2 regions of the Romboutsia sp. Marseille-P6047 genome follow, and region 2 is predicted to be linked to the other one. Evidence: riboswitches for the same ligand, from Rfam matches in the RefSeq annotation. Region 2 holds a riboswitch; the other holds the start of a gene.

Region 1 (4,223 bases), on a different contig from region 2:
TTGCTTTTTATATAAAGTGGTTTCTTCTTGTGTATGTGGAATTATAGATACCTTAAATCTATAATCATCAACATATACAACTGTTAAGCTTACACCATCTATAGTTACAGAACCTTTTTTTACTATATACCTTAAGATATTTTCATTTGCCTCTATAAATATATCCAAACTTGTAGGTGATTTTTCTATATTTGAAATAATGCACGATGAATCTATATGTCCACTAACTATATGACCATCAAATCTAGAATCTACCTTTAAAGCTCTTTCTAAATTCAAAATATCATTTACTTTAAGATTTCCTAAATTACTTCTTCTTATAGTTTCCTCCATTATATAGAAGGTATAACTATCTTTATAGTAATCAGTTACAGTTACACATACACCATTGGTTGATATACTATCTCCCAACTTTATATCAGTAAGTATCTTTTTACAGTGTACGCAGATTTCTTTGCCTCCATTTACATTCTTTATACTTCTTACCACTCCAATTTCTTCTACTATTCCTGTAAACATAATTTCTCCTTATAAATATCCTTCAATGACAATATCTTCATCTATAATATATTGATTTATATTTTTTAATTTTATAGCATCTCTAACAAACTCTATTCCCCTGCCTCCAAGAGGAGTTGGCGATGTTTTTCCGCCTAATATTTTAGGCGAGATAAATGACATGACCTTATTTACTAAATTAGACTTAACCATTGAGTAATTAAGAGTTGAACCACCTTCTAATAAAATGCTATCTATTTCTTTTTCCTTTAATTTAATCATTAATTCACTGAGGTTTACTTGATTATCTATATTAGAAGTCTTTATTATTTCAACGCCTTTAGATTTTAATTTATTTATCTTATCTTCATCATCAGATATAGTAGCAACTATTATCTTTTCATGAACATTAAAAATATTTAAATCCATTGGTATTCTTAAATTTGAATCCACTATAATTGGAATAGGATTTACTCCGCCTTCTATTCTACAATTTAAAAGAGGGTTATCATTAAGTATTGTATTAATTCCAACCATTATAGCTTTATACTTGTTTCTAAGCTTATGTACCTCTTTTCTAGATTTTTCTGAAGTTATATACTTAGAATCTTTAGTAAAAGTTGCAATCTTTCCATCTAGTGTCATAGCATATTTTAATAAAACAAAAGGTTTTAAAGTTTTAATATAATTAATAAATACTTCATTTAGTTCTTTACATTCTTTTTCTAATACTCCAACTTTAACTTCTATATTATTTTTTAATAGCATATCTATGCCATTTCCAGAAACTATTGGATTTACATCTTTCATTCCAATAACTACTCTTTTGAACTTTTTTTCTATCAGAGTCAAAGCACATGGTGGAGTTTTTCCATAATGAGAACATGGCTCTAAAGTTACATAAATTGTTGCTCCTTCAAGAGGTTCTTTTGCATTATTTATTGCATTAATTTCTGCATGTTCCATTCCATATAGTTTGTGATATCCGGTAGAAATCACTTTATTATTTTTTACTATTACAGCACCTACTAAAGGATTGGGGCTTACCCTTCCTTCTCCTTTACGTGCTAAATCTATTGCCATATTCATAAAATATTCATCCATGTTAACCTCCTTATATAAATTTTACTATTAAAAAACCTCCTGGCTAATTTCAGGAGGTAGGAAGTTGATTTTAATATATTTACTATTTAAGTATATTTAATAAAGCTATTGTTTAATAAGCTGCTTGCCTTAAAGTATTTTATGTACGTAAAATTAAAAAGCTCTGAAATCAATGATTTCAGAGCTAAAATTTGCAAGACAATAAATAATACCTATTATAGTATCAATTATTTTAATCTTCTTCCATCCAGACTTTACTGTCGGCTTCGGAGTTTCACCGAATCTGCCATAAGGCTCGCGGGCTATAACCGCCGGTAAGGAATTTCACCTTGCCCTGAAGATTTATATTTAATTTTAATTAAATTTTATATTACTGATTTTGGATTGTCAACAAAAACTTTAAACTATATTTTTTAATTAATATTTTATAACTTCGTATCTAATAAACTATTTTCACTTATTTCGTCTTTATTACCTTTTTTAACATAAGATAATATTATAATTGTAACAATAATACAAGTCATACCTAAAAAATCCATAAATCCAAATGGATCTTTTAACCATATTACAGATAAAAATGCTGCTGATAAAGGTTCAACCGATCCTAATGTACTTGCTTCTGTTGGAAGTATATACTTTAAACTTTCTAAATAACATTGAAATGCTATAAGTGTACCGAATACAACAACAAAAACAACACCTACAATTGAGTATATAGAAACTACTCCACTAAACTTCCATGGTGGATTTATAAAACTAAAAGCTATACCTCCAATTAGCATCCCCCATCCAACAATTGTAGTAGAACTATATTTTTTTAATAACTCTATAGGTTGAAGTGTGTATAATGCTGAAGCAAAAGCTGATGCTAATCCCCAGAATAATGCTAATTCTGATATAGATAAACTATGTATATCACCTTTCGTAATTATGAAAAATACGCCAATCATTGCCAAACCTATAGCAAAAACTTCATTTAACTTAGGTAACCTCTTGCAACGAAATGCCATATAGCACGTAATAATTACTGGTGATAAATATTGAAGTATAGTCGCAGTTGCCGCATTGCCATGCTTAATTGCAGCAAAGTAAGTATATTGAACACCTAACATTCCTAATATACTAAATGATATAAGATTTGTTCTATCTTTTTTATTTTTCCAAATTTCTTTTATGCCTTTATCTTTTTTAATTAAACCTAAAAATAGTAATAATATCCCCGATGCTAATAGCCTAACAACAACTAGCCATTCTGGGGTAAAACCGTTTTGTTGAAATAAAAATTGAGCTACGGTTCCAGATATTCCCCATAACATAGCTCCAAGCATAACTAAAGTTATACCTTTCATACGTAAATTACTTATCATAGATTTTTTCCTTTCCTTTGCTAAAATTTTATTAGTCTATAATATAATCCAAAATCAAACTTATAAATATTATCTTATAATTTCGACTCTTCAATAATTTTACTAATAATTTACACATATGACAATTAATATATTGCTTAATGCTGTAACTATATTAATGAGGTTTAAAAAATGCAAGTAGATAAAGTACAGTTAGATAATAATTTAGTAGAAATATTAAAGCATTTTATAGTTGACTTCACCTTACTTATATACACAGATAACTTTTGTTTATTCTATGAATACTATATAAGATGGTATTGGCATAAAGATAGTAAATTTTATTGAATCTGCTAATAATTAATTAAGAAAATACCTATTTAAATATGGTATTATATATAAAGATAAATATAGCTTATCTAGATTGGAGAATTGATATGAAGGATAAATATATTATTTATTTTATTAGTAGAACTAAAGCTAATATGATAAAATTCATTGAAAATAAATTAAAAGAAAATAATTTAACTGACCTAATACCAACACATGGTAATATATTAACTGCTCTTTATGAAAGTGATAAGAAACTAACTATGAAAGAGATAGCTAAAAAAATTGGTAAAGATAAATCTACAGTAACTTCACTAGTAAATAAACTTATAAGTTTAGGATATATAGAAAAAGAAAAGTCAGCTATAGATAAACGTGTTACATATATAAGCTTAACTCAAAAAGCTATAGACATTGAGGATAAATTTAATTTTATTTCATCACAAGTAAGAGAAACTGCTTATAAAAATTTTACTAAAGAGAAAAAAGAAGAGTTTTTAAGATTACTTAGAAAGCTTAGCACAAACTTTAAAACTGAAAATAAAAAATAAAAATGCCTCATTATCTTTTAGTATTTTATACTCTATCATTTTATATTCTGAACCATATACCAGTACTACTGGAGCATTTCTAAAGCATGTATAATATTTTATTACACTCATATGTATTTTTCTATCTTTTTCAGTCTTTGCTATTTCACCTAATCTTTCATGACTTTTCGTTACTATATCAGCCATTTTATTAATTATCTCACGATTAGTTAGTACAACAAAGTTCCAATTTTGTTGATGCTTTGGTGAAGGATCTTCAGTTGCTAATTCTAACATTTTTAATATATCTTCTTTTGGTACTACTTCATCTTTAAATTTTCTTACACTTTTACGCATTTTTATTGCTTCTATAACATTCATAGTTGTACTCCTTTAATTATAAAATTAATTTGAC
Region 2 (4,223 bases):
TAATCTTCAAAACAATTTTTTTCTACTTCAAAAACTCCGTCAATGTCATCAACTTTCATTTCTTCTATTATAAGATTATTTATCATTTTTTAACCTCTTCATTTTTTCTTCATATTGAACTTCTGCTTGGGATTTTCTTATATACATTGGATTTATATCATAGCAATTATAAATATCTATATTTTTATTATATTTTTCTTTAGCAATAGAACATAAGCTACTTGCTTTAGTAACATTATGTGATGGTGCTGGTGTTTTAATATTCTTTATTTCTTTTATTTTATCTTCATATTTATAAACAGCTTCTCCAACTAAAATCCATTCTTCGCTATCATTATATATTTCTTCTAATAAGCTTTCGATTTCAACTACATCTACTGGTTGTATTTCAACTATACTTCCATTTTCAAATTTATATCTTCCAGTATAAACTTGATTTCTTTGTGCATCTAATATAGAGCATATTTTCTTATCGCACAGATTCATATTTCCACTTAAAATTTCTAAAGAGTTTACTCCTATTATAGGTAAATTATTTACATGTGCTATTGCCTTTGCAGTTGCCATACCTATTCTTAATCCTGTAAATGACCCCGGTCCTATACTTATTGCTATTGCATCTATATCTTTTATATCCACTTCACTCATTGATAGCATGTTTTCTATCATTGGCATAAGTTTTTGAGAATGTGTCGTTTTTGTATTTACAGTATACTCACATACTAATTTGTTATCTTCAATTACAGCTACGCTCGATGCATTTGAAGATGTATCTATACCTAATATTTTCATTACTTAGTCAACTCCTCAACGATTTTTTTATATTTTTCCCCAACAGGATTTAATATCATTTCTCTTCCCATATCTTTATAACTTAATTGTATATCTAAGTACTCACTTGGAAGTATATCTTCTATAAGATTTGCCCATTCTATTATACATACTCCATCAGAATTTATATACTCATCATATCCAATGTCATACATTTCTTCACTACTTCCGATTCTATAAACATCAAAATGATATAATGGTAATCTACCTTCATATTCATTTACTATTGTAAATGTTGGGCTTGTTATATAATCATCTACACCAAGTGCTTTTGCTAAACTTTGAGTCATAGTAGTCTTTCCTGCTCCTAAGTCTCCTATTAAGCAAATAACACTTCCTGGTGTAAGTAACTTTCCTAACTTATATCCAATCTCTTTTGTTTGTTCTTCTCCGTCCAAATATATTTTAACCATGACTTCATCTCCATTATAGTTTAAGTATTTATTCATTCGATAAATATTATTATATTATAATAATTAACTTTAATCAAAATTTTACACAGCAAATAAGTAATATCTTTACATTTACTATGAATTAATGTGTTTTACACGGCATTATACAGAATAATAGTTTATATTTAGATAAATAATAAAATAAATAATTAAATATAAGGAGGAGTTCTTAATATGCCTAATGATGATACTATCAAACTCTTAAATGAATGTAATGCTGGTATAAAAATGGGTGTTGAATCTATAAATGAAGTAATAGATCACGTAAAAAATGATAATCTTCGTAATATTTTAAATAAATATTTAGAAGATAATAAAAGTCTTGGTGATAAAACTCATGAATATTTAAACCAATTTCATGATAGTGGTAAGGAACCTAGTACTATAGCAAAAACTATAAGTTGGTTTAAAACAAATATTAAGTTATTACAAGGCAGCGATGTAGATGAACAAATAGCTGATTTAATGACTGATGGATGTAATATGGGAATAAAATCTATTTATAGATATTTAAATAAATATCCTAGCGCTAATAATGATGTTAAAGGTCTAGCAAAAGATATTATCACATCACAAGAAAAATTCCTTAATGATCTTAGAATATTTTTATAAATAAAAAAGCTTATGAAGTTAATTTCATAAGCTTTTTACCCTATTTTTTTAATAATTTATTCATCTTCTTATATAACGGTAATATACATAGTGTCATTATGCTTGCTTTTATTATATTAAATGGTGCATATACCCATATTACAAAAGTAAACAAATCATGTATCTTTGGATTTATTGCACTTCCCATAGCTATTATAGCATCTAAACTTCCAAATACTTGACCATATATCGGAGTTACCACAAAGTAGTTTGCTAAACATCCCATAATAGTCATTCCTAATATAGCTAGTAAAGCCCCCATAATTACACCTTTTAAATCATTTCTTCTTTTATAAACATAGGATATTATAACTACATAAGTTCCACCTATAATCGCATTTGCTATTTCTCCTACCCCACCAGTAAAAGTTGCTCCTATTTGAAGTAAATTTTTTATAAGAGCAATTATAAAACCAGCTAAAGGTCCCATTGCCATACCACCAAATATTGCAGGTATGTCTGATACATCTAGTTTTAAAAAACTTGGAAATATGGGCAATGGCACTGATATAAACATAAGTACATAAGCTACTGCTGATAATATTCCTACCTTAGCTAAAGTTTTTGCAGATACATATTTATTTTTTTTAATTGTTCCTTGCATAAAATTACCTCCCAATATATTTAAATAAAAATTTAAATAAATTAGAAATAAAAAAATCCGGAAATTAAAAAGCTCGAAGAATTATATCTCCGAGCTTATTTTTATGGATATAGTTTGTAAACTAATATATTATTAGTATACGCTTTTAACCATCTTCTCTCATCCAGACTTTACTGTCGGCTTTGGAATCTCACCAAATCATGCTACTAAAGTAGCTCGCGGGCTATAACCGCCGGTAGGGAATCTCACCCTGCCCCGAAGATTTTATATTTCTATTTAATTTATACTTATATACTAGTTAAAGTTAATCTTGTTGTCAACTTAGCATAATATAAAATTTTATTTTTATATTAATTTATAAAATCTAAGCTCTTTTATAAACTATTTTTCCATCTATTATAGTAAATAATACATTGCTTTGAATTTCTAAAGGACATCCATCCCAAATAACTATATCTGCATCTTTTCCAACTTCTAGTGAACCAACTCTATCTTCTATTCCTAAAGTTTTTGCAGGATTTATAGTTATAGCTTCTAGAGCTTTATCTTTTTTCATACCATATTTAACGGCAATACCTGCACACATAGGAAGATATTGTACTGGTATAACAGGATGATCTGTCATTAAAGAGACTTGAGCACCTGCATTTGATAATATTCCAGCTGTATCAAATGTTAAATTTCTAAGTTCTATCTTAGATCTCTCTGATAAAGATGGTCCTACTATTACTGGATATCCTTCTTCAACTAAATCTTCTGCTATAAGATGTCCTTCCGTGCAGTGATCTAATGTAAGCTTTAAGTCAAATTCCTTTGCTATTCTTATTGCTGTAAACATATCATCTGCTCTATGTGCATGAACTTTAAATGGAATTTCTTTTCTTAATACCGGTATTAAGCTCTCCATTTTTATATCATATTCTGGCCTATCATGATCTTCATGCTCTTCAAATAATTCTATTTCTTCTAAATATTCTTCTGCTTTCTTTAAGTTTTCTCTTAATAATGATGCTATTGCCATCCTAGTTTGAGGTGTTTTCTCATCTCTTCCATAACAACTTTTAGGGTTTTCTCCAAAAGCTATTTTTGATGCAACAGGGTTTTTTATAACCATATTATCTATTCTTCTACCATGAGTTTTTATAGCTATACATTCTCCACCCATTACATTTGCACTTCCTGGAGTTGTACAAACAGATGTTATCCCTCCTTGAACAGCCTCTTCAAAAGTTCTATCCATTGGATTTATACCATCTATAGGATTTAATTGTGGAGTTATAGGGTCTGTTTCTTCATTTCCATCTGCTCCTTCAAATCCCATACCATCTTCCCATAATCCTAAGTGAGTATGAGCATCTATAAATCCTGGAAATACAAACTTCCCATCTGCATCTACAACTTCTATATCTTGTGAGGTTTCAATTTGTTTTCCTATTTTTACTATCTTTTTTCCTTCTATAAGTATATCTCCTACAAATATACCATTTGTTATTGTATTTATGATTCCATTTTTTATTAATATCATTTCAATCTCCTCCTAGAGGTTCTTACATCTTCATCGATAAAGAAACTCTTTTCTTATCTAAGTCAATGCCTATAACTTTTACATCAACAATATCTCCTACTGAAACTACATCCATAGGATCTTTTACAAACTTATTACTCATTTGAGATTTATGAACTAA

Evidence for each region. A riboswitch is a leader RNA that binds a small molecule or an ion and turns the genes downstream of it on or off. The one in region 2 is predicted to bind FMN.
Region 1: linked by a shared signal. The riboswitch ahead of ribD (bifunctional diaminohydroxyphosphoribosylaminopyrimidine deaminase/5-amino-6-(5-phosphoribosylamino)uracil reductase RibD) and the one ahead of EIH23_RS11450 (ECF transporter S component) in region 2 are both predicted to bind FMN.

Annotation. Positions count from the first base shown of each region.
Region 1 covers NZ_UWOT01000006.1:139,925-144,147, forward strand. Annotated here, with positions in the region: gene ribE (riboflavin synthase) at 1-519, opposite strand, end outside; gene ribD (bifunctional diaminohydroxyphosphoribosylaminopyrimidine deaminase/5-amino-6-(5-phosphoribosylamino)uracil reductase RibD) at 529-1,602, opposite strand; FMN riboswitch at 1,834-1,948, opposite strand; gene EIH23_RS08235 (DMT family transporter) at 2,028-2,969, opposite strand; gene EIH23_RS16270 (hypothetical protein) at 3,141-3,296, shown strand; gene EIH23_RS08240 (MarR family winged helix-turn-helix transcriptional regulator) at 3,386-3,829, shown strand; gene EIH23_RS08245 (nitroreductase family protein) at 3,782-4,189, opposite strand.
Region 2 covers NZ_UWOT01000011.1:25,184-29,406, reverse strand. Annotated here, with positions in the region: gene rimI (ribosomal protein S18-alanine N-acetyltransferase) at 1-86, opposite strand, end outside; gene tsaB (tRNA (adenosine(37)-N6)-threonylcarbamoyltransferase complex dimerization subunit type 1 TsaB) at 76-792, opposite strand; gene tsaE (tRNA (adenosine(37)-N6)-threonylcarbamoyltransferase complex ATPase subunit type 1 TsaE) at 792-1,244, opposite strand; gene EIH23_RS11455 (hypothetical protein) at 1,458-1,895, shown strand; gene EIH23_RS11450 (ECF transporter S component) at 1,936-2,538, opposite strand; FMN riboswitch at 2,686-2,805, opposite strand; gene EIH23_RS11445 (amidohydrolase) at 2,903-4,063, opposite strand; gene EIH23_RS11440 (Tex family protein) at 4,086-4,223, opposite strand, start outside.